DNA from 2 places in the Enterobacter chengduensis genome. Region 2 is predicted to be linked to the other one. Evidence: predicted binding sites of a transcription regulator. Region 2 holds the regulator's gene; the other holds the start of a gene.
The links. The regulator PurR, encoded in region 2, represses purine synthesis genes. The targets are predictions, from matches to a motif close to CANGCAAACGTTTGCNTG.
Positions count from the first base shown of each region.

Region 1: a site for PurR is predicted at 13,093-13,110, ahead of pyrD (quinone-dependent dihydroorotate dehydrogenase). Genes of this name have one in related genera too.

Region 1 covers NZ_CP043318.1:1,829,187-1,844,998, reverse strand. Annotated here, with positions in the region: gene FY206_RS09000 (AAA family ATPase) at 1-1,488, shown strand, start outside; gene fabA (3-hydroxyacyl-[acyl-carrier-protein] dehydratase FabA) at 1,557-2,075, shown strand; gene rmf (ribosome modulation factor) at 2,147-2,314, opposite strand; gene pqiC (membrane integrity-associated transporter subunit PqiC) at 2,571-3,137, opposite strand; gene pqiB (intermembrane transport protein PqiB) at 3,134-4,774, opposite strand; gene pqiA (membrane integrity-associated transporter subunit PqiA) at 4,779-6,032, opposite strand; gene FY206_RS08970 (ABC transporter ATP-binding protein) at 6,046-7,953, opposite strand; gene rlmKL (bifunctional 23S rRNA (guanine(2069)-N(7))-methyltransferase RlmK/23S rRNA (guanine(2445)-N(2))-methyltransferase RlmL) at 7,966-10,074, opposite strand; gene FY206_RS08960 (YcbX family protein) at 10,173-11,282, shown strand; gene zapC (cell division protein ZapC) at 11,279-11,821, opposite strand; gene pyrD (quinone-dependent dihydroorotate dehydrogenase) at 11,988-12,998, opposite strand; gene ssuE (NADPH-dependent FMN reductase) at 13,247-13,822, shown strand; gene FY206_RS08935 (sulfonate ABC transporter substrate-binding protein) at 13,815-14,777, shown strand; gene ssuD (FMNH2-dependent alkanesulfonate monooxygenase) at 14,774-15,812, shown strand, end outside.
Region 2 covers NZ_CP043318.1:2,213,672-2,229,483, forward strand. Annotated here, with positions in the region: gene cfa (cyclopropane fatty acyl phospholipid synthase) at 1-982, opposite strand, end outside; gene punC (purine nucleoside transporter PunC) at 1,280-2,479, opposite strand; gene punR (DNA-binding transcriptional activator PunR) at 2,594-3,505, shown strand; gene purR (HTH-type transcriptional repressor PurR) at 3,523-4,548, opposite strand; gene cydH (cytochrome bd-I oxidase subunit CydH) at 4,846-4,935, shown strand; gene FY206_RS10940 (MFS transporter) at 5,098-6,264, shown strand; gene sodB (superoxide dismutase [Fe]) at 6,303-6,884, opposite strand; gene FY206_RS10950 (C40 family peptidase) at 7,007-7,780, opposite strand; gene grxD (monothiol glutaredoxin 4) at 8,119-8,466, shown strand; gene rnt (ribonuclease T) at 8,542-9,201, opposite strand; gene gloA (lactoylglutathione lyase) at 9,298-9,705, opposite strand; gene nemA (alkene reductase) at 9,806-10,903, opposite strand; gene FY206_RS10975 (TetR/AcrR family transcriptional regulator) at 10,957-11,556, opposite strand; gene eptA (phosphoethanolamine transferase EptA) at 11,598-13,223, opposite strand; gene FY206_RS10985 (DUF1289 domain-containing protein) at 13,373-13,612, shown strand; gene FY206_RS10990 (aldo/keto reductase) at 13,661-14,557, shown strand; gene sodC (superoxide dismutase [Cu-Zn] SodC) at 14,641-15,159, shown strand; gene FY206_RS11000 (FUSC family protein) at 15,138-15,812, opposite strand, start outside.

The DNA of each region.
Region 1 (15,812 bases), 380 kb from region 2:
TATCGTATCGCGGGACGTGATGTTACATTCGAACCGGCGGCGCAGGCCGATGGCGGTTTTGCCGCTAAGGGTGAAGTGATTACCGCTAACTGGGTCGAGGCTGAACAGCTTTTTGGGTGTCTGCGCCAGTTTAACGGAGAACTTTCGCTGCAGCCGGGGCTGGTACACCGCGCAAATGGCGGTGTTCTCATCATCTCTCTGCGCACCCTGCTCTCGCAGCCGCTGTTGTGGATGCGTCTGAAAACCATCGTGCACCAGCAGCGTTTCGACTGGGTCGGCTACGACGAGTCTCGTCCTCTGCCAGTCTCTGTTCCGTCTATGCCGCTGTCGCTGACCGTCGTGCTGACGGGAGACCGTGAATCGCTGGCTGACTTCCAGGAAATGGAGCCGGAACTGGCTGAGCAGGCGGTGTATAGCGAATACGAAGACAACATCCAGATTGCCGATGCCGACGATATGGCGCAGTGGTGCCAGTGGGTGATGGCCGTTGCGGAACGTTTTGCCCTACCAACGCCTGCGGCTGACTCGTGGCCGGGCTTAATCCGTGAAGCGGTACGCTACACCGGTGACCAGGAAACGCTGCCGCTTTGCCCGCTCTGGATCGGCAAACAGCTGCGTGAAGTGGGCGCGATCGGCGGTGACGGCGCGTTCACCGGAGAACAGCTCTCCCAGATGCTGGCCCAGCGCGAGTGGCGAGAAGGCTACCTTGCTGACCGTATGCAGGATGAAATTCTGCTTGAACAAATTCTGGTGGAAACCGAAGGCGAACGCGTTGGGCAGATCAACGCCCTGTCGGTCATTGAATTTCCTGGCCATCCGCGCGCATTCGGGGAACCGTCCCGAATCAGCTGCGTTGTGCACATTGGCGATGGCGAGTTCACCGATATCGAACGGAAAGCCGAGCTGGGCGGCAACATTCATGCGAAAGGCATGATGATCATGCAGGCGTTTTTGATGTCAGAGCTACAGCTCGAGCAACAGATCCCCTTCTCCGCCTCGCTGACGTTTGAGCAGTCCTACAGCGAAGTGGATGGCGATAGCGCCTCCATGGCGGAGCTGTGCGCCTTGATCAGCGCCCTGGCGGAAGTGCCTATCAATCAGAATATCGCGATCACCGGTTCGGTGGACCAGTTTGGTCGTGCGCAGCCAGTGGGTGGCCTCAACGAAAAAATTGAAGGCTTCTTCGCTATCTGTCAGCAGCGTGGTTTAAACGGCAAACAGGGCGTGATTATTCCTGCGCCCAATGCGCGCCATTTGAGCCTCAGCCAGGATATTCTGGATGCGGTTGAACAAGAGCAGTTCGCTATCTGGGCCATCGAAGGGATTGAGGATGCACTACCCTTACTGACAAACCTGGTGTGGGATGGTGAAGGGCAAACCACCCTGATGCAGACTATCCAGGAGCGCATTGCTCAGGCGACACAGCAGGATGCTCGCCACCGTTATCCATGGCCGTTACGCTGGCTGGGCTGGTTTAGTTCGAACTGATCGGACTTGTTCAGCGTACACGTGTTAGCTATCCTGCGTCCTTCACTAAAATAAGGCTTACTGAGAACATGGTAGATAAACGCGAATCCTATACAAAAGAAGATCTTCTTGCCTCTGGTCGCGGTGAACTGTTTGGCGCGAAAGGCCCACAGTTGCCGGCCCCGAACATGCTGATGATGGACCGTGTCGTGAAAATGACCGAAACCGGCGGCAACTTCGATAAGGGTTACGTAGAAGCAGAACTCGATATCAACCCGGACCTGTGGTTCTTCGGTTGCCACTTTATTGGCGATCCGGTAATGCCTGGCTGTCTGGGCCTGGATGCCATGTGGCAGCTGGTTGGCTTCTATCTGGGCTGGCTGGGCGGCGAAGGTAAAGGCCGCGCGCTGGGCGTGGGCGAAGTGAAATTCACTGGTCAGGTTCTGCCTACAGCGAAGAAAGTGACCTATCGTATTCACTTCAAGCGCATCGTTAACCGTCGCCTGATTATGGGCCTGGCAGATGGCGAAGTGCTGGTCGACGGTCGTCTGATCTATAGCGCAAGCGACCTGAAAGTTGGCCTGTTCCAGGACACTTCCGCGTTCTGATCGTGCTTTTGGCACCTCCAGAAAGGCGAAACCTCCGCAATGCGGAGGTTTCTTTTTTTAAAGAGACGTTATCAGGCTATGAGTGCCCTGTCGCCGATGGCTTCTCGCCAGCCTCCAAGCCATTGTGACCTTTGATTTATCGTCTGATAAGGACACATTTCTTTAGAACGCCCAGCGATGCCGGCCTGATAACCACGTTGATGAGCCCGTTCCAGGCGATCTCGTTTCTGTCTCTTCATGCCTCGTTTCCCTCATTCTTTTGTCTGGTGGAAAGAAAACAGTGTCTGCACTCATTGCACAGGCACAGATAACGAATACCCCGAATTCATTGCAGCGTCAATGTTCAAAATTCATACGGGTGTCATATTTGTGAGCTAGCCAGAAGATCATTTGTACAAAAAGTGTGACCCGGCACAAGTAACAACCTGAAGCCAAAACGAAAAAAAAACCGCAATCAGCGCCAGGCCAATTGCGGTTTTTAATGATGAATTTTACTTATGGCAGCCGGGAAATCTCCCTCGCGATGCTGGCCGACTCCTGGGCCCAACCCTGCGCCAGGACTTTCACCATTTCGTCATAGCCATCTTTTTGCTGCTTCAGCTCCAGATGGAAAGGACGCTTAATCAGCTGCCCCTGATGGTTCAGCAGCCACTCCCCGCTGATGATAACGGCACCGTCATACCGACCATGGAAGCCCGTTACCGTAACGTTCAGCGTATCCTGATCGCTACCCAGTGGCTGGGAAGCAACAACCCAGCCCGGAAGCTGGCTGCTCAGGTTGGCCACCAGCGTATTGCGCAACTGCTGATCCAGCGGGCTGGCCCAAAGGTTATTGTTGGCAATGGTGTACTGTACATCGCTGGTCTGGTAGACCACCCCGTTGCCAGCCAGGTAGTCCGGCACGGCAACTTGCTCAACCCACAGCAGACGGTTGCCTTGTGAAGCGGTACTCTGGGTACCTGCCTGCGCCATCAGCGGTAGCTGATAGTAGCTTTTCGTTTCACTGCCTGAGCTACAGGCCGTGAGTACCATCGCTCCTACAATCGCTAGCCATTTTTTCATTGTTTCGCCCTCTTCGGCTCAGGATCCTTTTTATCTTTCGCTTCAAACACCAGCGCGTTGCTCTTCTCGTTGAGCGTTTTCAGCACCGGCTGCAGTTCGCGCAAGACCAGATCAAGACGCTGCATGTCTGCCACCATCTTGTTGTAGGCCGCCGAGCCCGGCTGGAAGCCCTGCATACTGCGGTTAAGCTCGCGCAGCGTTTTCTGCATGTCCTGCGGCAGCTGCTGCATACTCTGGCTCGCCGTGATCTTGTTGATGTTATCCAGCGTGGTTTGCAGACGCTGCATTGTCTCCTGACTCTGATGGAGCGAGCCGGTTGCCGCTTCAATCATCGGATTCAGTGGCAGATTGTTGATCTTATCCAGGGTTTCCATCAGACGCTGCTGGATCTGCGCCAGACCGCTGCTCACCGTTGGGATGATCTTGTACCCCCCGAATTCACGGATACCGGTAATTGGCGGTGCTTTCGGGTAGAAGTCCATATCCACATACAGCGCGCCGGTCACCAGGTTACCCGTCTTCAGGGATCCGCGCAGACCGCGCTCCATCAGTTGAGAAATATGCGTAGCAATATCCTGATTCTCGCCAATCTGGTTGATCAAGCGTTCAGGTTCTATACGAATCAGCACCGGAATGCGGTAATCATCATCCAGAACCTGCTGCAGGCCAGGCACAAAGAACGGCACTTGCCCAACCGTACCCAAACGAATACCGCGGAACTCAACAGGCGCACCCGGCTGCAGGCCGCGAACGGAGTCTTTAAAGAACATCAGGAAGTCAACGTGATCGGTATAGAGCGCATCCTGAATGCTTTTTTGATCGTCAAAGAGACGAAAAGCGGTGTTCTCTGCCACCGGCTGCCCAAGATCCAGGCCTTCCGGTACGTCAAAACTCACGCCACCGCCAAACAGCGTTGTCAGCGAGCCCATTTCAACGCGCATGCCTGCCGAGGTCAGATCGACCGCGATGCCGCTGTCTTTCCAGAAGCGGACATTGCTGGTAACCAGACGATCGTTTGGCGCATTGATGAAGAGCTGATAGCTGATCGCGCGTTTCTGCGGATCGAACGTGCTTTTCTCCACCGATCCGACGCGGTAGCCGCGGAACAGGACCGGGTCGCCCGCCGTAAGCTGACCTGCTTTTTTGCTGTCGAGGATCACGCGGATGCCCTTGGCATCCGGCGGCGCGAGCGGCGGCGAGTCGAGAAGCTGGTATTGCCCAGGTTGGCTACCCTTCGTGCCGGGCTGCAGTTCGATATAGGCACCGGAGAGGAGCGTCCCTAAGCCGCTAATCCCTTCACGTCCCACCTGCGGCTTAACGACCCAGAAAACGGAATCGCCGTGCAGCAGTTTTTCCATGCCGGCATTCAGACGCGCCTTAATCTCTACATGGGTTAAATCGTCGGTCAGGGTTGCGCTTTCCACCACGCCCACGTCCACGCTACGGCTTTTGATGGTCGTTTTACCGCCCTCAATGCCCTCCGCATTGGTGGTGATCAGCGTGACTTCCGGTCCCTGATGGCTGTAATGATAAAACAGGATCCAGGCACCGATCAGCGCAGTCACGATGGGAAATATCCACACCGGCGACCAGTTTTTGACCTTCTGCACTTTCGCCTCTCCACTCTTATTTTCCATGCTCTTACTCTTCCTCATGGCTTGATTCAGGCTCACGATCCCACGATAAACGAGGGTCGAAGGTCATGGCCGCAAACATGGTCATAATCACAACCAGTGCAAACATTAAAGCCCCCATCGCGGGATAAATACTCATCAAACCGCCCATCCGCACCAGTGCAGAGAGAACGGCGATGACAAACACGTCAATCATTGACCAGCGTCCGACAAACTCGACCACTTCATAAATCAGGTGCATGCGTTCGCTGTCGCGTTTGCCATGACCTTTCGCATCCCAGCAGAGCCAGGCGATAGCGATCATTTTTAAGGTGGGCACCATAATACTGGCGATAAAGATGACCCCGGCAACCGGATAAGAACCTTCCCCCCACAGCAGAATGACCCCGGCCAGGATCGTCGAGGGCATTTTGTCACCGAGCAGGTCGGTGATCATGATTGGCAGAATATTGGCCGGCAGATACAGCATGATGGACGTGACCAGCAGCGCCATCGTCCACTGCAGGCTATTTTTGCGGCGTACGTGACCTTTCGTTTCACAGCGCGGACACACGTCGACATCGGCGGGCAGCACGGCGGTGCAGCACGGGCAGGAACGTAGCCCCTGACGAATACCGGGCACGCCGACCTTCACCCTCTGCGCAAGCGTCGGTGCCGGGGCGATATCATCCCACGCCCAGCGCCTGTCCACGCACTGGAATGCGCGCAGCTGCAGAACGCAGTACAGGCACCACGGAATAAAGCTGCTGCCGATGCCCACATCGCCGTAGGCCATCAGCTTCACGAAGCTGACCAGAATGCCCGCCAGAAAAATCTCGGCCATGCCCCAGCTTTTGAGCTGAAACAGGATCCGCGCGAGCCGGATTTTCAGTGATGTCGGCATCCTGACGCGGTTCACCAGCAGCAGGATGACGACCAGGCACAACGCCGGGACTATCTGGACAAACAGGAGAAAAAAGGTGCCGAGGCTGGCGTAATCTTCCGAGAACATCACGCCCGGGATCTCAAGCAGATCCACCTGGCTGGTGATCCCCCCCACCTTCATAGAGATGAAGGGGAAGAGATTGGAGAGCAGCAGCATGAACAGCGCCGCCAGCGCGTAGGCTGTGGGACGCTGCCTTGGCGCGTCCCACTCGGTTGTCAACGTCGTCCCGCAACGTGGACACAGGGCTTTATGACCGTGACCAAGCTCTGGCAACGCCACGAGCATATCGCATTGCGAGCATAAAATATGCCTGTCGGCATGGTGCTGGTCACACATATGTTATCCCTGTTTATGCGCCGTTTTTCAGAGACTCAAGGTACTCCCAGCGCTCAAATGCTTCTTCCAGGGCTTTTTCAGCCGCGGACAGTTCTGACAGTACTTTCTGAGTATAGTCATGCGATTGAGTAAAGAATGACGCATCAGCAACCTGTGTTTGCAGATCCTCAAGCGCGGCCTCCAGCTCTTCAAGACGCTGCGGTAGCCCCTCCAGTTCGCGCTGCAGGTTATAGCTTAGTTTAGCCGAGGTTTTCTTGACAGTTTCTGCTTTTGTTACAGCAGGTTCAGAACTTATTTTGGACTTTGACTGCTTCGTCGCCAGCGACTGTGCCTGTTGCCCTTTTGCATCGTGATAACCGCCGACATATTGACCAATTCGCCCTTCACCTTCGAAGATCCAGCACTCGGTCACGGTGTTATCCACGAACTGACGATCGTGGCTGACCAGCATCACGGTCCCCTGATAACCGTCAATCAGTTCTTCGAGCAATTCCAGCGTTTCGACATCCAGGTCGTTCGTTGGTTCATCGAGGATCAGCAGGTTGCTTGGCTTGAGGAACAGGCGCGCCAGCAGCAGGCGGTTTCGCTCACCCCCCGACAGCGCACGCACCGGCGTCATGGCGCGTTTTGGATGGAACAGGAAGTCCTGCAGGTAGCCCAGCACGTGGCGCGGCTTGCCGTTCACCATCACCTCCTGCTTGCCTTCGGCGAGGTTATCCATCACCGTCCGGTCAGGATCCAGCTCCGCGCGGTGCTGGTCGAAGTAGGCCACTTCCAGCTTGGTCCCGCAGTGAATGCGGCCGCTGTCGGCCTGCAGCTGGCCCAGCATCAGCTTCAGCAGCGTGGTTTTCCCGCAGCCGTTCGGGCCAATCAGCGCGATTTTGTCGCCGCGCTGAACCTGCGCGGAGAAATCGTTCACCAGCACTTTACCGTCGACCTGATAGTTAACGTTCTCCATTTCGAAGACAATCTTGCCGGAGCGGGACGCCTCTTCCACCTGCATTTTGGCGCTGCCCATCACTTCACGGCGTTCGCTGCGCTCGCGGCGCATCGCCTTCAGGGCACGCACGCGGCCTTCGTTACGGGTACGGCGGGCTTTAATGCCCTGGCGGATCCAGACCTCTTCCTGCGCCAGCTTGCGGTCGAACTCGGCATTTTGCAGCTCTTCCACGCGCAGGTTTTCTTCTTTTTCCAGCAGATAGGTATCGTAATCACCGGGATAGGTCACCAGCTTGCCGCGGTCGAGGTCGACAATGCGGGTCGCCATATTGCGGATAAACGAACGGTCGTGCGAGATAAAGATGATGGTGCCGCTGAAGGTTTTCAGGAACCCTTCCAGCCAGTCGATCGCTTCAATATCCAGGTGGTTAGTCGGTTCGTCCAGCAGCAGCACCTTCGGCCCGCTGACCAGCGCGCGGCCCAGGGCCGCTTTACGCAGCCAGCCGCCGGAGAGCGCCGACAGCTCCATATCTGGTTCCAGACCGAGCTGCGCCAGCACCTCATTAATGCGGTTTTCAAGCTGCCACAGGCCGTGGTGATCGAGCATCTCCTGCACTTTCGCCAGCTCGTTGAGGTTTTTGTCGCTCGGATCGGTCATCACCAGATGCGAAATCTCGTGATAGCGCTTCAGGTATTCGGCCTGCTCGGAGATCCCCTCCGCCACGAAATCGTATACGCTGCCGGTCACGTGACGCGGCGGATCCTGCTGGAGGCGGGAGACAATCAGATCCTGCTCGTAAACAATGCGCCCGTCATCCAGGCCCTGCTCGCGGTTGAGGATCTTCATCAGCGTGGATTTACCCGCGCCGTTACGGCCCACCAGACAGACGCGCTCGTTATCTTCGATGTGCAGCTCTGCATTATCGAGAAGCGGTGAGTCGCTGAAAGAGAGCCACGCGCCGTGCATACTAATTAAAGACATTTATTTTTCCTTTCAGACCGCGGTGATCAACCAGCAGTTATGGATTTGACGGTTACGGGCAAAGTCCTGAGACAGCGTTTTTTGGCTGATTTCTTGTGCTTTCAGTCCCAGGGCCGCTAAGCCGTCATGATCCATACGGAAGCCGCGTTTGTTGTTCGAGAACATAATGGTGCCGCCTTTGCGCAGGAGGCGCTTCAGGTCGGTCATCAGGCGCAGGTGATCGCGTTGAACGTCAAAGCTATCTTCCATACGCTTGGAGTTAGAGAAGGTCGGCGGATCGATAAAGATCAGGTCAAACTGCTCGTCGGTATCGCGCAGCCAGCCCAGCACGTCGGCCTGCATCAGGCGGTGCTGACGTCCGGTCAGACCGTTCAGACGCAGATTGCGCTCCGCCCACTCCAGATAGGTACGTGACATATCCACCGTAGTGGTGCTGCGCGCGCCGCCCAGACCGGCATGCACGCTGGCGCTGCCGGTATAGGAGAAGAGGTTCAGGAAGTCCTTGCCTTTGCTCATCTGGCCCAGCATGCGGCGGGCGATACGGTGGTCGAGGAACAGGCCGGTGTCCAGATAGTCGGTCAGGTTGACCCACAGGCGGGCGTTGTATTCACCCACTTCGATAAAGTCGCCCTTCTCGCCCATCTTCTGATACTGGTTTTTGCCTTTCTGACGCTCGCGGGTTTTCAACACCAGCCTGTTTGGCGCAATACCCAGCACGGCGATGGTGGCGGCAATGACGTCCAGCATGCGCTGGCGCGCTTTTTGCGCATCAATGGTTTTCGGCGGCGCATATTCCTGAATCACCACCCAGTCCGCGTAGCGGTCAACCGCCACGTTGTATTCCGGCAGGTCGGCATCGTACAGGCGATAGCATTCAATGCCCTCCTGCTTCGCCCACTTCTCAAATTTCTTCAGGTTCTTGCGCAGGCGGTTGGCGTAATCTTCCGCCACGCCGGACGGCTTGCTGTCGGCCGCCTTCTCCGCCAGATGATAGTTTTTCTGCACGCAGTCCAGCGGGCCGTTTTTCGCCTTAAACTGGCGATCGGCGCGCAGCTGCAGGCAGCTCAGCAGTTCCGGCGAGGCGCTGAACAGAGACAGGTTCCAGCCGCCGAAGTGGTCCTTCATGTTGCGGCCCAGCAGGCTGTGCAGGGCGATCAGCGCCGGTTCGCTGTCGAGACGCTCGCCGTATGGCGGGTTGCTGATGACGGTACCGTACGGGCCTTTCGGCAGCGGGTTGGTCAGGTTCGCCACGTCCTTCACCTCGAAGGTGACCAGCTCGCCGATACCGGCGCGGCGGGCGTTGCTGCGCGCGCGCTCAATGACGCGCGGATCGCTGTCTGAACCGTAGAAATGCGAGGCGTACTCCGCCAGGCCTTTACGCGCGCGGGTCTGCGCGTCGTCTTTGACCTCTTTCCAGAGGGCTTCATCGTGCTGCGCCCAGCCTTTAAAGCCCCAGTGCCCACGGTGCAGCCCTGGCGCACGATCGGTGGCCAGCATCGCGGCTTCAATCAGCAATGTACCGGAACCACACATCGGATCGAGCAGCGGCGTACCCGGCTGCCAGCCGGAACGCATGACGATCGCGGCGGCCAGCGTTTCTTTGATTGGCGCCATCCCGGTGCGATCGCGGTAGCCGCGCAGGTGCAGGCCCGCGCCGCTCAGATCGAGAGAGATGCTCGCCGTGTCGCCGTTCAGCCAGACGTTGATACGCAGATCCGGATTTTCGCGATCGACGTTCGGACGTTCCTTATTTTTGCGCGTGAAGCAGTCCACGATGGCGTCTTTTACGCGCAGGGCACCGTACTGGCTGTTGCGGATCTCGTCGTTCACGCCGTTGAAGTGCACCGCAAAGGTGGCGTTTGGCGTGAAGATCTCTGTCCAGTCGATCATCTGTACGCCGGTATAGAGGTCAAGATCGCTGTAGACCTTGCACTCCTTCATCGGCAGCATGATGCGCGACGCCAGGCGGCTCCACATCAGGCTCTGGTAAATAAGCCGCGTGTCGCCCTCAAAATGGACACCACCCTGAACCACCTGGCACTCTTGCGCGCCCAGGCTTTCCAGTTCAGTTTTTAACAGCTCTTCCAGCCCACGGGCCGTACTGGCAAACAGAGAATTCATATCGTCACTTTTACTCTTAGAAAATTGTCGCGCATTATAGCTAATATGGCGTGTATGTCATAAAGTTGAAGGCTTATTTTCATTTGTGGGAGTGTGCAGTGGCGACGTTATCCAGGCTTTTTATTCATCCGGTGAAATCCATGCGCGGCATCGGCGTCTCTCACGCGCTGGCCGACATGAGCGGATTCGCCTTCGATCGCATTTTTATGGTCACCGAGCCTGACGGCACGTTCATTACCGCGCGCCAGTTCCCGCAGATGGTTCGCTTTACCCCTTCCCCGCTTCACGACGGTTTGCATTTGACCGCGCCGGACGGTTCCAGCGCGGTGATTCGCTTTGCTGATTTTGCGCCCGTCGACGCGCCAACGGAAGTGTGGGGAAATCATTTTACCGCGCGCATCGCGCCGGATGAGGTTAACCGCTGGCTGAGCGGCTTCTTCTCTCGCGACGTGCAGCTGCGCTGGGTGGGGCCTGAACTGACGCGTCGCGTGAAGCGCCATGACGCCGTACCGCTTTCCTTTGCCGACGGCTTCCCGTTCCTGCTGACCAACGAAGCCTCGCTGCGTGATTTACAAGGCCGCTGCAAAGCCAGCGTTCAGATGGAACAGTTCCGTCCTAACCTGGTGGTAACGGGTGCCGATGCGTGGGAAGAAGACACCTGGAAAGTGATTCGCATCGGCAGCGTCATTTTTGACGTGGTGAAGCCGTGCAGCCGCTGCATTTTCACGACGGTAAGCCCGGAGAAAGGCCAGAAGCACCCTTCCGGCGAACCGCTGAAGACGCTGCAGTCATTCCGCACCGCGCAGGACAACGGCGACGTCGATTTCGGCCAGAACCTGATCCCACGCTCCAGCGGCGCCATCCGCGTCGGTGATGAGGTTGAGATCCTCGCCCGCGGGCCTGCAAGAGTGTACGGTTCGGGCCAGGAGGAGGAGTTTGTCGACGTTGAGACGAACGTCGCCTCTGCGGTGGATATCCACTGGCAGGGCAACGTGATTCGTGGCAACAATCAGCAGGTGCTGCTGGAACAGCTGGAGCAGGCCGGTATTCGCGTACCCTATTCCTGTCGTGCGGGAATTTGCGGATGCTGCCGCATTAAGCTGGTAGAGGGGGAAGTGACTGCTCTGAAGAAATCGGCGGTGGGGGATGACGGAACCATTTTGTGCTGCAGCTGCGTACCGAAAACGTCCGTCCAGCTGGAAGCTTAAACCGCCTGCTCGAGGCTGAAGGAATCGACGCGCAGCTGTGGCTTCAGCCTGTCGTTCATCACTTTAATGGCGTCGCCAAGCTGCATCGTCCGCCCGGCAATCGTTACGCCGGGCTGCGCCAGCAGGCAAAGCGCGGCATTTTCACCCGGCTCTACCACTAACAGGCTCACCTCTTCGGCGGTATCGCTCAAATTGACGCTGGCCGCATCGCCCGTTGCCGGAGTCCAGCTCATACCATGCGCAAGAAAATGCCAGCTTTTTGGCATTTGAGGCTTCAGGAAACGAATCGCCACCAGCGCATTTAATACCAGCTCGGCACGCTGCTCTTTTGACAGCACTAGATCGCGGCATTTTTCTTCAAAGGAGAAATAAAGTGCAGCGTCGTCAACGCAAAAGCCCGACGGGGAAAACGCGTCCGGAGTTAACATGCGGCGGGCAAAACGAGAACGAAACAACATGCCATTGGCCAAATCGAGCATCATACGATCGTGCTCGTCGCAAAAATACCAGCGCCAGTTATCGTCAGGTTTAATTCGCATGTCTCTCTCCCGTCCCCGAAACGTCCTGTACTAAAAATGTCCTGTTTGCCGCCTCGTTTATAACACCATTAATAAAAGACTATAATGTTTAAATAAGCAACAGTGACGGAATATAAAACAACCAAGGCTGGAAATAAAGCCCCGGTTGTCTGATTAGGAGAAAAGATTAGATATGCGTAACGATTTCTTTAATCAGCGGCGGTCCTTTAAAAATAAAGCCGGAATAGATTTGCACCAGTGACGCACCCGCCGCCATCTTCTCGCGCGCAGCAATGACGGAGTCGATACCGCCGACGCCAATAATCGGCAGGCGTCCTTTTAATTCCGCAGACAGAGCGCGAATAATTTCAGTGCTTTTTAATTGCACCGGACGTCCGCTTAACCCACCCGCTTCGTCACAGTTTTTCATTCCCTGCACGAGAGAACGATCGAGCGTCGTATTGGTCGCAATCACGCCATCAATATTATGACGGACTAAACTGTCGGCAACCTGGATCAATTCTTCGGTAGAAAGATCCGGGGCGATCTTAACCGCGACCGGAACATATTTATGGTGGATCGCCTGGAGTTCATTTTGCTTATTTTTAATGGCGCTCAGAAGATCGTCCAGCGCTTCGCCATATTGTAAGGAACGCAGACCCGGGGTATTGGGTGAAGAAATATTCACCGCGATATAACCGGCATAGGCGTAAACTTTTTCCATACAAATCAGGTAGTCATCTTTACCCTGCTCTACCCGCGTGTCTTTATTTTTGCCGATATTGATGCCTAATATTCCGTCAAAATGGGCTTTTTTTACGTTCTCAACGAGGTGATCAACACCGAGGTTATTAAAGCCCATGCGGTTGATCAGCCCTTCGGCTTCAACCAGGCGGAACAGGCGCGGCTTGTCATTTCCCGGCTGCGGGCGCGGGGTGACGGTACCGATTTCAATGGAGCCAAAGCCCATCGCGCCCAGGGCATCGATGCACTCGCCGTTTTTGTCCAGACCCGCCGCCAGACCCAGCGGATTTTTAAAGGTCAGACCCATACACTGCACCGGTTTTACCGGCACATGCTGACGCACCAGCGCGGCCAGTGGCGTTCCGGTAATGCGACGTAACTGCTGGAATGTCAATTCATGAGCGCGCTCAGGGTCGAGCTGGAAAAGGGCTTTACGAACGAAGGGGTAGTACATGAACTCTCCTGGATTCCCGGTGTGCAAACCGGGAGGGGATTATGGGCGATCCGCGCGCGGAAGGGAATTGACCTGCGGCAAAAAATCAGCGTAAAGCGCAATCGTTTTCCTGCCCGTTTAATTCTTATGCACTTTTTCGCATTTTAATTGCAGATAAATCATTTAGTGGAATAACCGCGCGGTGTCACACTCCTTCAAATTGTTATGAATGTTAGATAAAAGCAAACAATTGGTTATAAGGAGGAAGTATGCGCGTCATTACCCTGGCCGGAAGTCCACGATTCCCCTCTCGCTCCAGCGCCCTGCTGGAATATGCCCGCGAAAAACTCAATGCGCTTGATGTGGAAGTGTGCCACTGGAACCTGCATAACTTCGAACCTGAAGATCTGCTCTATGCCCGTTTCGACAGCCCGGCGCTGAAAACGCTCATCGAGCAGCTTAACGGCGCTGACGGCTTAATTGTGGCAACGCCCATTTATAAGGCCTCTTTTTCCGGGGCGCTGAAAACCCTGCTCGACCTGCTTCCGGAACGCGCCCTGGACGGTAAGGTGGTGCTGCCGCTGGCAACGGGCGGTACGGTCGCCCATTTGCTGGCCGTAGATTACGCCCTCAAGCCGGTGCTGAACGCGCTGAAGGCGCAGGAGATCCTCCACGGCGTTTTCGCCGATGATTCCCAGGTCATCGACTATCAGCACAAACCCCACTTTACGCCCAACCTGCAAACCCGCCTCGACAACGCTCTGGAAACCTTCTGGCATGCCCTGCACCGCCGGGATATCCAGGCCCCGGCGTTTGGTCAGCCTCAAGGAGTCGCCCATGTTTAAAACGTTAACCCGCATCGGACTGGCAGGACTGATGGCGCTCACCTCGCTGGCCCATGCCGCAGAAACGGCGCCGGAAAGTTTACGAATCGGCTATCAGAAGGGCAGCGTCAGCATGGTGCTGGCGAAAAGCCACCAGCTGCTGGAAAAACGCTTCCCGGACACCAAATTCTCCTGGGTGGAGTTCCCGGCAGGCCCGCAGATGCTGGAGGCCCTGAACGTCGGCAGTATCGATCTCGGCAGTACGGGGGATATTCCACCCATATTCGCCCAGGCGGCAGGGGCGGATCTCGTCTATGTAGGCGTAGAGCCGCCCAAGCCGAAGGCCGAAGTGATTCTGGTGCCTGAAAACAGCAGCATTAAAAGCGTCGCCGACCTTAAAGGTCATAAGGTCGCGTTCCAGAAAGGTTCCAGCTCACACAATCTGCTGCTGCGCGCCCTGCAGGAGGCCGGGCTTAAGTTCACCGACATTCAGCCCGTTTACCTGACGCCTGCCGACGCGCGCGCTGCGTTCCAGCAGAAGAACGTGGATGCCTGGGCCATCTGGGATCCGTACTACTCCGCCGCGTTGCTGCAGGGCGGCGTTCGCGTGCTGAAAGACGGCACCACGCTGAAGCAGACCGGCTCATTTTATCTGGCCGCGCGCCCTTATGCGGAAAAGAACGGCGCATTTATTCAGGGCGTGCTGGATACCTTTACCCAGGCCGACGCGCTGACCCAGACCCAGCGTCAGGAGAGCATTGCCCTGCTGGCGAAAACCATGGGCTTACCTGAGCCGGTGATCGCGAGCTATCTCAACCACCGTCCACCGACCACCATTACGCCCGTCGACGCGCACGTCGCCGCGCTTCAGCAGCAAACCGCTGACCTCTTCTATCAAAACCACCTGGTGCCAAAACAGGTCACTATTCGCGAACGCATCTGGCAGCCCGCAGGCAAAGAAGGAGCTAAATCATGAGTCTGAATCTTTTCTGGTTTTTACCTACCCACGGTGATGGGCACTATCTTGGCACCGAAGAGGGCTCGCGCCCGGTTGACCACGGCTACCTGCAGCAGATTGCGCAGGCGGCGGACCGCATCGGCTTCACCGGGGTGCTGATCCCGACCGGACGCTCATGTGAAGATGCCTGGCTGGTCGCCGCGTCGATGATCCCGGTCACCCAGCGTCTGAAGTTCCTGGTGGCGTTACGCCCGAGCGTTGTCTCTCCCACCGTGGCGGCGCGTCAGGCGGCTACGCTTGACAGACTGTCCAACGGCCGCGCCCTGTTTAACCTGGTGACGGGCAGCGATCCGCAGGAGCTGGCGGGCGATGGGGTGTTCCTCGACCATACCGAGCGCTATGAGGCCTCCGCCGAGTTCACCCGCGTCTGGCGACGCCTGCTCGAAGGGGAAACCGTCACCTTTGAAGGCAAGCATATTCACGTTCGCGACGCGAAGCTCTACTTCCCGCCGGTGCAGCAGCCGCGCCCGCCGCTCTATTTTGGCGGATCGTCGGACGTTGCCCTGGATCTGGCGGCCGAGCAGGTCGATCTCTATCTGACCTGGGGCGAACCGCCCGAGCTGGTGAAAGAAAAAATTGCCCAGGTACGCGCTAAGGCGGCCGCCCATGGCCGCAATGTTCGCTTCGGTATTCGCCTGCACGTGATTGTGCGCGAAACCAATGAAGAAGCGTGGCAGGCCGCCGACCGTCTGATTTCCCATCTGGATGATGAGACCATCGCGAAGGCGCAGGCCGCGTTTGCCAAAACCGACTCCGTCGGGCAGCACCGGATGGCGTCCCTGCACAACGGCAAGCGCGAGAACCTGGAGATTAGCCCGAACCTGTGGGCGGGCGTTGGCCTGGTGCGCGGCGGTGCGGGCACGGCGCTGGTCGGCGACGGTCCGACCGTGGCCGCGCGCATCAATGAATACGCCGAGCTGGGCATCGACAGCTTTATTCTCTCCGGCTATCCGCACCTGGAAGAGGCCTACAAGGTGGGCGAGCTGCTGTTCC
Region 2 (15,812 bases):
AACGCGCATGCCATGCCATCAGCGTGGTGTCGTAATCCGCGCCAAAGTTATGCCAGTCTTCCATCACGAAATGGGACTCGCTGGCGTTGGCAATCTGGCGAACGGACGGTAAACAGCCATTCGGAAAGATGTATTTGTTGATCCACGGGTCAACGTTATTGTCGGTCCGCTTAGAGCCGATGGTGTGCAGCAGGAAGATGCCGTCCGGTTTTAAGTTACGATCCACGATCTCAAAATAGGTATCGTAGTTTTTCGGCCCGACGTGCTCGAACATGCCGACGGAAACGATCCGGTCAAACTGCTCGTTCAGGTCACGGTAATCCTGCAGGCGGATATCTACGTCGAGGCCCTGGCAGCGTTCCCGAGCCATTTTTTGCTGTTCCGCTGAAATCGTTACGCCGACCACGCTGACGTCATAGTGCTTCGCCATAAAATACGCCAGCCCACCCCAGCCGCAGCCGATATCCAGCACGCGCATGCCGGGCTGTAGCTGCAGTTTTTCGCCGATCAGACGCAGCTTGGCCTGCTGTGCCTCCTCAAGCGTTGACGCGTCTTTCCAGTAGGCACAGGAGTATTGCATGAAAGGGTCCAGCATCCGGCTGAACAGGTCATTGCCCAAATCGTAATGCTCTTTACCGACGATCCATGCGCGTTTTTTATTTTGCAGATTAAACAGTCGGGCAGAGGCGACGCGCAGGGTGTCTTTCAGATGGCGAGGGAGTTGATTTTCCAGACCGGCACGCAGCACGCTGGCGAAAAAGGTATCCAGGCGCTCACACTCCCACCAGCCGTCCATGTAGCTTTCGCCCAGGCCTAACGATCCCTCTCGCAATACACGTTTAAAAAAGTCGGGATGTTTAACCTGAGGATCGGATGGTGATGAACCATTGATAGTGATGCCTGCTCGACCTAACAGTTCACTGACGATCCGGGACCAGTTGTCGTCCGGAACGCTGACTTCTTCTATACACGATGAACTCATAGCTTCTCCATCACTCTGATGTGATCAGAACCTTCAAACAGCGTAGACGCTTTTTTGGTTTGTGAGAAATCTCACGGTAAAAACCGCGAGGCTAGTATCCGACGTAGAACAGAGGAAGGGAGATAACCCTTGCCGAAATGCCTTCCATGGTAAAACGGGAGCACTCCGGCTCCCGTTAACACTTAATATTTATCGTATTTAATCGAACCAAATTTAGTATAGGCCTCAAAATTTGGTGATTCAATAGAAAATTGTTAGCAACCTAATCACTGAAATGTAACATGATTTCAGGCGCAATCAGGCATGCGAGGTTTCCGCCTGCGACCGCGCATTTTGCTCGCGATGCGCAGCCGACTGCATGCGATAGCCCATCGCCGCCAGCGCAACGGTGACCAGCATCACGCTGGTGGTGGTCAGCAGCGGCGTTGCAATAAGCGCGGAGACCACCAGGCTTGCCAGGAAGCACAGACCCAGCTGCAGGGTATTTTGCAGCGCGGCCGCGCGGCCTGTCGCCTGCGGGAACGGACGTAACGCCTGTGCCACCACGATGGGGTAAATCGCCCCGTTCGCCACGGCCATCACGCAGAAGGGGATCAAAATTTCAGCCAGACCTGCGCCCGGAACAAACCCGACGGCCCAGGTGCCGATGACGCTCAGCGCATAGAGCACCAGCAGCCATGGCAGCATCTGCTGACCTTCCCATTTTTGCAGCGCCGCGCGGCAGCCGTACCCGCCTACCAGGAACGCGATGGTCTGCGGAACATAGCTCAGACCGATGGCCGCCGGGCTGTAGCCCATATCGTGCAGAATAAACGGCGAGCCGGTGAGCCACGCGAAGAAGCTGGCCGAACAGGCGGCATAGATCAGGACATTCCCGCGATACGCTTTCGCGCTCAGCAGGGAGGTGAAGGTGATCGGCTTCGCGTCGGCGTGCGCCTCTTTTTTATGCGCGGGCTTGAGGCCGAACGCCGGCAGCATCAGCACCAGGGTGATGGCAAACAGCGTGGCAAAGATCGCCTGCCAGTCGAAATGCGCGAGGATCCAGCTGCCCAGCAGGGGAGCGAGGGCAGGGGAAAGTCCCACCAGCGGCATAATCGTCGCGAAAATACGGTTTGTACGGTTAGCCGGATAGTAGTCGGTGACCAGCGCCTGCCAGGTCACCGCCGCGGCACAGACGCCCACGGCCTGAATGAAGCGCAGCACCAGCAGCCAGGTAGCGTCACGCACCCACAGCATCCCCAGGCAGCCGACGGCAAAAATGGCCAGACCCAGCAGCAGGACCGGTTTACGGCCAAAGCGATCCGAGAGCGGTCCCCACAGCAGCTGGGCGAAAGCAAAACCGGCGAGGAATAAGCTCAGGCTGGCGCTGATGGCCGCAGCAGGGGTTTGCAGATCTTCCTGCATCGCGGCAAACGCCGGCAGGTACATGTCGGTGGCCAAAAAGCCCAGCACGCTTAAGCCGCCGAGCCAGACTAAAAATCCTTTCCTGGGTTGCATTCTTCTATTCTCCTGAGGAGGCAGGTGTACGTTGGCGCAGAGTGTAGGGAGTGCAAAGCGGCTTGTGAAACGCTAATATTTGGCGGGTGCATTCAAATTTTTTGCAGGCAGAAAATGTGGTCAGATTATTCTCTTGAAGTGGTCGATGCTGTCGCGCGCAACGGCAGCTTTAGCGGTGCGGCGCAGGAGCTGCACCGCGTCCCTTCGGCAATCAGCTACACGGTGCGTCAGCTGGAGGAGTGGCTGGCGGTTCCGCTGTTTGAACGGCGGCATCGCGACGTGGAATTGACGCCCGCAGGCGCGTGGTTTTTGAAGGAAGGGCGTTCTGTTATCAAAAAAATGCAGATCACCCGCGAGCAGTGCCAGCAGATCGCCAACGGCTGGCGGGGACATCTCTCCATCGCGGTGGATAACATCGTGAAGCCCGAGCGCACCCGGCAAATGATCGTCGATTTCTATCGCCATTTTTCTGACGTCGAGCTGCGGGTCTCCCAGGAGGTGTTCAACGGCGTATGGGACGCGCTGGCGGACGGCAGGGTGGAGATGGCGATTGGCGCCACGCAGGCGATCCCGGTCGGGGGACGTTACGCCTTCCGCGATATGGGGATGCTGAGCTGGAAATGCGTGGTGGCACGCGATCACCCGCTGGCGGCGATGGAAGGGCCACTGAGCGACGATACGTTGCGCAACTGGCCGTCGCTGGTGCTGGAGGATACCTCCCGTTCATTGCCCAAGCGTATCACCTGGCTGCTGGACAACCAGCGGCGGGTGGTGGCGCCTGACTGGGAATCGTCGGCGACGTGCCTCAGCGCCGGGCTGTGCGTCGCGATGGTGCCCGTTCATTTTGCGCGTCCGCGCATCGATACCGGAGAGTGGGTGGCGCTGACGCTTGAGAATCCGTTCCCGGATGCGGCATGTTGCCTGACCTGGCAGCAAAATGATGTCTCGCCAGCGATGGCCTGGCTGCTGGATTATCTGGGCGACAGCGAAACGCTAAACCGGGAATGGTTACGGGAGCCAGCATAGCTGGCCCCGTAAAGGGATTAGCGACGGTAGTCGCGGAACGGACCATCCGCAACGGAACGGCGTTCAATCAGGCGCGGGTGGACCTCAATGGACTGCGACTCTTCACGTTTGTTGACGATCCTGTCGAGCAGCATGTTGAAGGCCGTTTCACCCAGCGAATCTTTCGGCTGGTGAATGGTGGTCAGCGCCGGGGTAAAGAAGCGCGCGTTACGCACGTTATCATACCCGATCACGGAAATATCCTGCGGCACGCGCAGACCCAGCTCGTCGGCCGCACAGAGCGCGCCCATGGCCATGATGTCGCCCCCGCAGAAAACGGCGGTCGGACGGTGCTGCTGGGAGACAATCTGCTGCATCGCGCGGTAGCCTGACTCCGGCTCAAAGTCGCCCTGCACGATCCAGTTTTCCGGCACGGTAATCAGCGCTTCTTCCATCGCTTTCATAAAGCCGGCCAGACGGCCCGCGCCGGTGTTGCGCTCCAGCGGACCCGGGATCACGCCAATCTCGCGGTGGCCGCGTTCGATCAGATAACGGCCCGCCATATAGCCGCCTTCAAAGGCGTTGTCGATCACGGAGTCGGTGAAGTCCGCGCGCGCTTCACCCCAGTCCATCACTACCATCGGGATATGGCGATACTCTTCGAGCATCGACAGCACGGATTCCGGGTACTCGGAACACATCACCAGCAGGCCATCCACGCGCTTTTGCGCCATCATCGACAGGTAGGCGCGCTGTTTTTCAATGCTGTTCCACGCGTTGCCCAGAATCAGGGTATAGCCTTTCTGGAAGCAGTTTTTTTCTACCGCTTCAATGATCTCGGCAAAATAGGCCGCTTCACTGCTGGTCGCCAGCAAACCAATGGACTTGGTGTGATTAACCTTGAGGCTGCGCGCAACCGCACTTGGCGAATAGTGCAGCTCTTTGATCGCTGCCCAGACGGCGTTGCGCGTCTCTTCCGCCACAAAGCGGGTTTTGTTAATTACATGTGATACGGTTGTAGTGGAAACGTTTGCGCGTTTTGCTACGTCTTTAATTGTTGCCATTAAATGTCACTCCAGACCATATCCTAAACTCCTGAAAAACTTGAAGGTAAACGTTTGCCTTCTCTCACCCTTATCTCGCAATGTTGAATTGCGGCACGCCGGGAAAACGACACGGGACGTCAGGAGGGGGTCAATGGCCGGTACGCTAATAAATTTAGCGTGGAATTTTGTCCTATCTTGATGAAAAGGGGAAGAGGTAAAGTGGTTATCAGTATAAATCCAGGAAGATTTTTGACGTAATCTGTGCAAAAATGAGCAAGCTCACTTTTCGTGGGGGGATTAAAAGGAGAAAAATTGATGAGTTCCGATCTGAAGTTTTCGCTGTTCACCACCGTTGTTGTGCTGGCTCTGATTGTCGCGGCGGGTCTGACGGCTGCGCTGCACTGATTTACGCGGGGGGAGAGCCTTCTCCTCCCAGTTTCCCGGATTGTTACTTCTCAGGCAAAAATTTTTTGCCATTTTGTTAACTTCTCATTTTTTGTGATTGATGTCATGCTTTCTGCTTCTTTGTTCTGTGTTACCACATGACACGGCATCCGGAGTTGACGCATGAAAATCAATTTTCCCCTGCTGGCCCTGGCGATTGGCGCTTTTGGGATTGGCACCACTGAATTCTCCCCGATGGGGCTACTGCCCGTTATCGCCCGGGGCGTAGACGTTTCGATCCCTGCTGCCGGGATGTTGATCAGCGCCTACGCTATCGGCGTGATGGTAGGAGCGCCGCTGATGACGCTTCTCCTTTCGCACCGCGCGCGCCGCAATGCGCTGATATTCCTGATGGCCATCTTCACCCTGGGTAACGTGCTTTCGGCCATTTCGCCGGACTACACCACGCTGATGCTGTCACGCATTCTGACCAGCCTTAACCACGGCGCGTTCTTTGGGCTGGGGTCGGTCGTTGCTGCCAGCGTGGTGCCTAAACATAAGCAGGCGAGTGCCGTAGCAACCATGTTTATGGGCTTGACCATCGCGAACATCGGCGGGGTGCCTGCGGCAACCTGGCTGGGCGAGGTCATTGGCTGGCGGATGTCCTTCCTGGCGACGGCCGGACTGGGCGTGGTCGCGATGGTGGCGCTGTTCTTCTCCCTGCCGAAAGGCAGCGCGGGAGAACGTCCTGACGTGCGCAGAGAGCTGTCGGTGCTGATGCGCCCGCAGGTGCTCTCCGCGCTGCTCACCACCGTGCTGGGAGCAGGGGCGATGTTTACCCTCTACACCTATATTTCACCGGTATTGCATGACATCACCCGCGCAACGCCTCTTTTTGTTACCGCGATGCTCGTGCTGATTGGCGTGGGCTTCTCGATCGGCAACTACCTCGGTGGGAAATTTGCCGACCGTTCCGTGAGCGGGACGCTGAAGGGTTTCTTAACCCTGCTGATTGTCATCATGATCGCAATTCCCTGGCTGGCGCGGAATGAAGTCGGCGCCGCGATCGCGATGGTTGTCTGGGGCGCAGCCACCTTTGCCGTGGTGCCGCCGCTGCAGATGCGCGTAATGCGCGTTGCGCATGAAGCGCCGGGGCTCTCGTCGTCGGTCAACATCGGTGCCTTTAACCTGGGCAATGCGCTCGGGGCGGCGGCCGGTGGGGCCGTGATTTCAGGAGGGCTGGGATACAGCTTTGTGCCGGTGATGGGGGCGATCGTTGCCGCGCTCGGCCTGCTGCTGGTGATGACGTCGGGTCGTAAACAGCCCGAAGCAGCCTGCGCTGCGGATTAAGCCAAAAACGCAGAAGGGCGAACCCTTCTGCGTGTCTCTTACGCGGCGAAGTTCTTCGCCACAAACTCCCAGTTAACCAGTGCCCAGAAGTGCTCCAGGTAGTTAGGGCGCGCGTTGCGGTAATCAATGTAGTAAGCGTGTTCCCATACGTCCACGGTCATCAGCGGCTTCGCGCTGGTGGTCAGCGGGGTGCCCGCGTTTGAGGTGGACACGATAGCCAGTTTGCCATCCGCCTCTTTAACCAGCCACGTCCAGCCAGAGCCGAAGTTCTTGATGGCGGCATCGGTGAACTTCGCTTTGAAGTCCGCGAAGCTGCCAAAGGCGGCGTTGATGGCGGTAGAAAGCTCACCGGCAGGTTCGCCGCCGGCATTTGGCGCCAGGCAGTGCCAGTAGAAGGTGTGGTTCCACACCTGAGCCGCGTTGTTAAATACGCCACCCTCTGAGCTGCGGACGATCTCTTCCAGCGTTTTGCCTTCAAAATCGGTGCCCTTGATCAGGTTGTTCAGGTTGGTGACGTACGTCTGGTGATGCTTGCCGTAGTGATATTCCAGGGTTTCCGCAGAAATGTGCGGGGCCAGGGCGTCTTTTGCATACGGTAGTGCAGGTAATTCGAACGACATTGCTTCTCTCCTTATTGTATTTTGCGTTGCCAATAACCACACAGACAACGTGGACAGGATAGCAAATTGAAAGGGTATGCAAAAGAGGAACTTACCCTGCCACGGATGTGGCAGGGCAGGGGTTAGCGAATGGTTTTCGGCGTCATCACGCGGCGCGCGCCGACGTAGTGGCGTACCCAGTAGTCTTCGCTGAGAGAGGTGATCTGAATATCCTGGCCGCTACGTGGAGACTGGATGAATTTCCCGTTGCCGACGTAGACGCCGACGTGGTCAGCCGTGCCGCGGCCCTGGGTGCGGAAGAAGACCAGGTCGCCGTTTTCCAGCTCGCCGCGGTCAACCGGTGAGGCATCGCGCAGGTGGTACATTTCGTTGGCGGTACGCGGAATGCGGAACTTAACCAGATCCTTATAGGCGTAATAGACGAGGCCGCTGCAGTCAAAGCCGGTACGCGGCGAGCTGCCACCCCAGTGATAAGGTTTGCCAATCTGCCCCATCAGCTTGTTCATTGCTGTTTTTTGCGCTTTCTGCACGCGCACCTTATGCACTTCCGCTATTTTGGTGACCTTCGTACATTTCGCCTTGTGGCCCTTACGCGCGGTGCATTTTTCAGTCACGAGGTTAGCGGCGGTTTGCGAAGCTTTACTTTTGGCGGAGTGGGCAGTGCGGGAAGGCTTGGTTTTCGTCTTGCTGGAAGCGGTCTGTTTGGTTTGAGCCGGTGTTTTTTTCTTGTCGTTCTTAGCGGTGGTTTTTTTCTTACGTTCTGTAGCTTTCGCCAGATGGTTTTTTTGTACGGCAGAATGCCGCGCCTGCTGAGAGGCGTTTGCCACTGGCGTGAAGGTGAGTGAAGTAAACAGTAAAGCACAGAGCGTGATCGAGATTTTATTTATCCGCGCCACTGGGCAGTCCCCTGATAAATGCAGGTCATCAATAACACCCGCGTATGATTTACAAAGCCCGTCGATTCTAATCTATAAAAAGCCAGAAAGTTAATAGCATTTTTCAAACTACAATCGTGTTTCGTTAGCAAGTGCAAAAAAAATCATCATTCTGTCGCACATTTGCCCACTCCCTAAGCAAAACCCGCACTGCGGCCGGAGTAAACACCATTTGCAATGCAACTTTGCGTGACTCAGGGTAAAATATATAAACGTGACAAAAATGTTATTTTCCGATGCCAGTCTGAACCGCTACAATGTCAGACGAATGCCGTTACAGAAGTTAAAGGAAGCAAGACATGAGCACCACTATTGAAAAAATCCAGCGCCAGATCGCTGAAAACCCGATTCTGCTGTATATGAAAGGTTCTCCGAAGCTGCCAAGCTGCGGCTTCTCCGCGCAAGCGGTTCAGGCGCTGTCAGCCTGTGGTGAGCGTTTTGCTTACGTTGATATCCTGCAGAACCCGGACATCCGCGCTGAGCTGCCTAAGTACGCTAACTGGCCGACGTTCCCACAGCTGTGGGTTGACGGTGAACTGGTTGGCGGCTGCGATATCCTGATTGAAATGTATCAGCGCGGCGAACTGCAGCAGCTGATCAAAGAGACGGCGGCGAAGTACAAAACCGAAGAGCCGGACGCAGAGTAATTTTCTGCGCAAATAAAAAAGCGACCCGCTATGTGGTCGCTTTTTTTTTGTCGGGTGGCGCTGCGCTTACCCGACCTACACGTCATCGGTAGCGTCAGCACCCGTTGCCAGCGGCCAGCCGCCCAGACGCTTCCAGCGGTTGACGATCTCACAGAACAGCTCTGCGGTACGCTCCGTGTCATACAGCGCGGAGTGCGCCTGCGTACCGTCAAATTCAATGCCTGCCGTAATACAGGCCTTTGACAACACCGTTTGTCCCAGCGCCAGACCGCTCAGCGCCGCGGTGTCGAAGGTCACAAAAGGGTGGAAGGGGTTGCGTTTGAGCGAGGCGCGCTCGGCTGCGGCCATGGTAAAGGTGTGATCGAAGGTGGCGTTATGGGCCACCATGATGGCGCGGCTGCAGTTCGTCTCTTTCATACCTTTACGCACCATTTTAAAAATGGCGTGCAGCGCATCATATTCACTGACCGCACCGCGCAGCGGGTTATGCGGATCGATACCGTTAAACGCCAGCGCTTCCGGCTGCAGGTTTGCCCCTTCGAAGGGTTCAACGTGGAAATGCAGCGTGGTGTCCGGGATAAGCCAGCCCTGTTCATCCATCTTCAGCGTGATGGCGGCAATTTCGAGCAGCGCATCGGTTTTAGCGTTAAATCCAGCTGTTTCTACATCAATGACAACGGGATAAAAACCACGAAAACGGTCGCACAGACCGCTAAATTGAGCGTTATCGGACATCAGGGTCTCTTACATGGGGAAAAAAGCAGAGCGCATTATGGCAAATTTTGGCGGGCGATGCAGTAAAACTACGGGCGCAGGCTGCGCCCTGAGGGATCAGTTGCCCAGACCGCGACCGGCGTCTTTGGCTTCAATCAGCTCGATTTTGTAACCGTCCGGATCTTCCACGAACGCAATCACGGTGGTGCCGCCTTTAACCGGACCCGCTTCACGAGTGACGTTACCGCCGTTGCTGCGGATGCGTTCGCACGCGTCGGCCGCGTTGTCCACTTCCAGCGCGATATGGCCGTAGGCGGTGCCCAGCTCATAGCTGTCTACGCCCCAGTTGTAGGTCAGCTCGATCACCGCTTCATCCGTTTCCGGGCCGTAACCCACGAACGCCAGCGAGTATTTGTATTCCGGGTTTTCGCTGGTGCGCAGCAGCTTCATGCCCAGGACGTTAGTGTAGAAATCAATAGAACGTTGCAGGTCGCCAACGCGCAGCATGGTGTGAAGTAGGCGCATAATTTCCTCATTAACCAATGAAATAGACTGTCATTTTGAACAGAAACGATGTTTGAGTATAGCGGCGAAGTATCGCCGCTATCAATGAACAACGGAGAGATTAGAGAGAAGGGTAGTCGGTGTAACCTTCCGCGCCGCCGCCGTAGAAGCTTTCCGGACGCTGCGGGTTCAGCGCCGCTTTTTTCTGCAGACGGGCAACGAGATCCGGGTTGGCAATGTAGTCGCGGCCAAACGCGACGGCATCGATCAGCCCTTTATTAATCAGGTCTTCGGCTTTCTCTGGCGTATAGGCACCCGCACCGATGATCACCCCGTGGAAGCGCTCGCGCACTTTCTGGCGGAAGGCTTCAGTGTAAGGCTTGCCGCCGGCCCAGTCCGGCTCGGACATGTGCAGGTAAGCAATGCCGCGTTTCGCCAGCTCTTCGATCAGGTACAGCGCATCGGCCTCTTCGTTCGGACCGTTGTCGACGTTCTGGAAAGAGCCGATAGGCGAGACGCGGATACCGATACGGTCCGGGCTCCACTCCTGGCATACGGCATCAACCACTTCCAGCACCAGGCGGGCGCGGTTTTCGACGCTGCCGCCGTACCGATCGGTGCGGTGGTTAGACGAAGGTGACAGGAACTGATGCAGCAGGTAGCCGTGCGCGGAGTGCAGCTCAATCAGGTCAAAACCGGCTTCGCGGGCGTTGGCTACGGCCTGGCGGAAGTCGTTCACGATCCCCGGGATTTCATCCAGCTCAAGCGCGCGCGGCATAGAGGTATCTACGCGGATCGCATTGCCGTTTTCATCGCGCAGGGAGGTGCGGGTATTGGCGCTCAGGGCCGAAGCGGAAACCGGCGCCTGACCGCCAGGCTGAATGCTGCTGTGAGAGATACGACCTGTGTGCCACAGCTGGACGGCAATGCGCCCCTCTTCAGCATGGACGCCCGCGGTGATTTTCTGCCATGCGGCGATCTGTTCCGGGCTGTGAAGTCCCGGTGCGCCCGCATAACCCTTAGCCTGAGCGGAAATCTGCGTGGCTTCGGTGATAATCAGGCCAGAGCTTGCGCGCTGACGATAGTATTCACCCATCAGTGGGGTTGGGATGTCGCCCGGCTCAATGCTGCGCAGGCGGGTAAGCGGTGCCATGAACACGCGGTTTGGCGCCGTGACGGCACCCACTTTCAATGGGGTAAATAATTTTTCAGCTGACATAAAGACTCCTGAGTAGACCAGTCGACTAGTAATGAGATAAATAAAAACGCCTGCTATACGCCAGGCGCAGTAATCGTACTTTTCACATGCGCCAGCGCGCTTTCCAGCGGAACGGCACTGCGAGAAATTTTTGCCTGCAGGTTAGCGCCGAGCCAGAGCGCATATAACACCTGCGCCTGGGTTAACGGCTCGCCGGAAAAGGCCAGCGTTTTTTCATCGCGGCCTTTCTCCAGCGCCTGGGCCAGCAGGGCGATAACGCCGCTGGCACCTTTATCCATCGCCGTGCGCATATCTTCAGAAAGATCGCACACTTCTGCAGAGAGTTTAACGGTCAGGCAACCGCTGATAATGCCCTGCTGACAGAACTGGTTCAGCGTTTCCTGATAGTAGTTCAGAACGCGATCCCGGTAGTTCCCTTCACCCGACGCAAAGTGGGTCGCCAGCCGCTGGTGATAGCCAGCATAATGACGCTCCAGCATCGCCACGCCGAAGGCCTCTTTGGACCGAAAGTAGTGATAAAACGACCCCTTCGGTACCTCAGCGGTTTTTAATAACTCGCTCAACCCCATACCGGTAAATCCGCGATGCATGCAAAGCTGCTCGCCGGTTGCCAGGAGATGTTCGCGGGTATCGTGTTCAATGTTTCTGCTCATGGCCGCACTCTAATAGACCGTTCGGTCTAATGCAAGCGTGATTACTGACGACATGCGCTCAGTATATCCAGCTGCGGCTGATAAACCGTTGATTTCACGTCCATCATACCCAAAACGGTGGAGAACAAATTGTCCTGGGAAACCGCATTTTTTGCTGCATGGTCACGCAAACACCGTTCGTTGATGCCAAAGTTTTTCGCGTAGTCCTGGGACAGCCAGAACATAAACGGAATATGCGTTTGTTGCTCCGGTGCCAGCATGTACGGCGTGCCGTGCAGATAAATACCGCTTTCCCCCAGTGATTCACCGTGATCGGAGAGATAAATCAGCGCGGTGTTCATGCTTGCCTGGCGCGCTTTCAGCGCATCAATGGTTTTACTGACCATGCTGTCGGTATACAGGATGGTGTTGTCATAGGTGTTCATCAGCGCCTGATGGTCGCAATCCTGAATTTCATTGGTGTCGCAGGTTGGGGTGAACTTACGGAAATTATCCGGGTAACGGCGATAGTACGCCGGGCCGTGGCTTCCCATCAGGTGGATGACCAGCACCGTATCTTGCTTCACGCCATCCAGCACGTTGTCCAGACGGTAGAAGTTCACATCGTCAATACAGGATTTATCTTTGCAGAACTGATCCAGATTCCACTGCGTCATGTCGGTATGCGGCACGCGGTCACAGGCGCCTTTACAGCCGCCGTCGTTGTCGCGCCACAGCAGGTTGACACCCGCATGCTTGAGGACGTCAAGTAGCCCTTCCCGATGGTGAGCCAGGTCGGCATCGTATTTGCTGCGCGTCATGCCGGAGAACATGCAGGGAACGGAAACCGCGGTTTCAGTCCCGCACGACGAGGCCTGCGGGAAGTTAATCACGTCCTGCTTTTTCAGCTCCGGGTTGGTTTCACGCCCGTAACCATTCAGGGAGTAGTTTGCCGCGCGAGAGGCTTCGCCGACGACAAGCACCAGAACGGTTTTCTTCTGTTGACCGGTAATCAGCGGCCCTTTATGGGCATCTTCACCAATGCGCACCAGCGTTTGATCGCCGGCAAACCAGCGCATTTTGCTGTACTTCACCACGGCGCTAACATAGTTCGCCGGGGTCACCATTTTGACGATGCTTTTGTTATTGCGGAACAGCGACGCGTAATCTTTATAGAACAGGGCGGCAATCAGGATTATCACCAGCAGAGCGCCAAGCATCGCGGCGACGCGCGTCAGCAGCGCGTACCACCATTTTCCGGTACGAATTCGGGTGAGCGCCAGCACCACGGACGGCACCAGGCCAGCAACGGCAATCCACAGAATCATCTGCGGGGTCACCAGGGCGGTCGCTTCCTGAGAGTTGGTTTCGAACACGTTCACAATCATGTTCTGATCGATAACCGCGCCGTAGGTGTACATAAAATACGTCGCCGCGGCGCAGCCGACGGTCAGGACGATCAGCAGCGGCTTACGGATATACGGAATATTAAGCAGGCTAAAAACAATTACCCAGCCGCAGAACAGGACCAGCGGTACGGACGCGGCAAAGAGGAAATCGTGAAGGTGAACAGGGGCGATAATGGCCCAGCTGCGCTGGATAAACAGCCCATTAATTAGCGTAAAGAAGAAAGCACAGCCCAGGGTAAATTTTATGTCGTTACATTGTAACTTTTTGATAAACCACATCGATCGGTAAACCTGTTATTTTGATGATGGGCAGAGTATAGAGAGGGAAGATTAGTGAAACCTTAATGCCACAAATCTGTGGTAATGGCCTTGCATGCGGGGCGTTTAACGTCTTCACTGTAGGTGAGAGTGGCTATCTGGAGGTGAGTGTGGCAGAGCAGCTGGAGTTTTTCCCTATCCAGAGCCCGTGCCGGGGTATTTGTCAGGTGGATGAACGCGGATATTGCCGCGGGTGCATGCGTACCCGTGATGAACGCTTTAACTGGCAAAACTTCAGCGACACGCAAAAGCAGGAGGTATTACGCCTCTGCCGACAGCGTCGTTTGCGCAAATTACGCGCAAACAAAGCTGGTGAGGCCGAAGAACCCCAGCAACCTTCACTTTTTTAACACGGTAATTGCGTATACTCATGACATCACGTCCTTGAGGAAAATGTTATGGTTCAGCGAATTACCCTTGCCCCCCAGGGGCCAGAATTCTCCCGTTTTGTAATGGGCTACTGGCGCCTGATGGACTGGAATATGTCCCCCCTCCAGCTGGCGAGCTTTATTGAAGAGCATCTCGACTTAGGCATCACCACGGTCGATCATGCGGATATTTATGGCGGCTATCAGTGTGAAGCCGCCTTCGGCGAGGCGCTCAAGCTGGTGCCGGCGCTCCGCGACAGGATGGAAATCGTCACCAAGTGTGGTATTGCCACCACGGCAAAACCCGAGCACGCCCTCGGTCATTACATCACCGACAGCGCGCATATCATTAAGAGCGCCGAGCAGTCGCTGGTCAATCTGGCGACCGATCGTATCGACCTGCTGTTAATCCACCGTCCTGACCCGCTGATGGATGCCGATGAGGTGGCGGAAGCCTTCCTGAACCTGCATCAGAGCGGGAAAGTCCGTCATTTCGGCGTGTCTAACTTTACCCCGGCGCAGTTTGCGCTGCTTCAGTCACGTCTGCCGTTTACCCTGGCCACGAATCAGGTTGAGATCTCCCCGGTACATCAGCCGCTGCTGCTGGACGGTACGCTCGACCAGCTGCAGCAGCTGCGCATTCGACCAATGGCCTGGTCGTGCCTCGGGGGCGGACGCCTGTTTAATGATGACGAATTCCAGCCGCTGCGCAACGAGCTGGAAACCATCGCCCGTGAACTGAACGCCGAGAGCATCGAGCAGGTGGTTTACGCGTGGATCCTGCGCCTGCCGTCAAAACCGCTGCCCATTATCGGTTCCGGTAAAATTGAACGCGTGCGTTCTGCACTGGCCGCCGAAGAACTGCAGATGACCCGCCAGCAGTGGTTCCGCATCCGCAAGGCCGCGCTCGGTTACGACGTACCATAAACCGTCATCATAAGGTGACTTTCCGGTGAAATCTTTGCCCCTGGTATACACTTAAGGGGCAAAAAATAACCCGTGGAGGTCATATGAAGCGTTTTATTCTGGCAACGATCGCGCTGGCTGTTTGCGCAGGGGCGCAGGCAGCCAGCGACGAAGTGGAAATGAATCTCGTCACCTCTCAGGGGGTCGGCCAGTCCATCGGAACGGTGAAAATTACGGAAACCGATAAAGGACTGGAGTTCGCCCCCCATCTTAAAGCACTCCCGCCCGGTGAGCATGGTTTCCATGTTCACGCCAAAGGCAGCTGTCAGCCCGCGTTAAAAGAGGGTAAAGCGTCGGCGGCGGAAGCGGCAGGAGGGCATCTGGATCCCCAGCACACCGGCAAGCATGAGGGCCCGGACGGAATGGGGCATCTGGGCGATCTGCCCGTACTGGTGGTCAATAACGACGGGAAAGCCACCGATCCCGTCGTCGCGCCGCGTCTGAAAAAGCTGGATGAGGTCAAAGGTAAAGCGCTGATGATTCATGTCGGTGGCGACAATATGTCCGACCAGCCTAAACCGCTTGGCGGCGGCGGGGCACGTTATGCCTGCGGCGTCATCTGATCCCCGATCGTACCCGGCGGTGGGGCCTGCTCCAGCTGAGACAGCGAGCAGTGCAGCCGCCAGATTATCGAGGCTAAATCACGCGCAGCGGGGAGATGATGCCGTGGAAGGGTATCGCAGATCCGCTGCAGTTCATTCAGCGTGGTTGCCAGCGGCCGCTGCTGGACACCGCGTTCGCTCATCACATCGCGCAGCAGGGATATACACACGTCACGAACCTGGGACAGCGGATCGGACCGCGTTTCCCATGCGCGAAGCTGCCAGACCACGTGCGAACAGTTCAGTAGCACCACCCCCCAGCGCAGCAGCCAGCGTCGGGACAGGGCGTCCTGGCTGTTATTCAGCTGGCTGACGTGGTGATACACCAGCGATTCATACTCGTTTTCACCCATATGCGGTTTACGGCTCAGCTGGTCGACAAATCCCCTGCGTAACTCCCGAATATGCCTGCGGCTTTTCCGCGCATCAGAGCCGGGACGCAGCACCGCGAAAGCCAGCCACGCCAGCCCCACGCCGAGGATCTTCGCCAGGTTGTCGTTGAGAAAATCGGCATAATCATAAACCGGCGGATTCGTCACCGAGATAAACGAGCCCATAAAGACAATCAGCTGTCCCCAGAGTCCTGCGAGCTTTGGCATTTGCAGCTTCAGAAG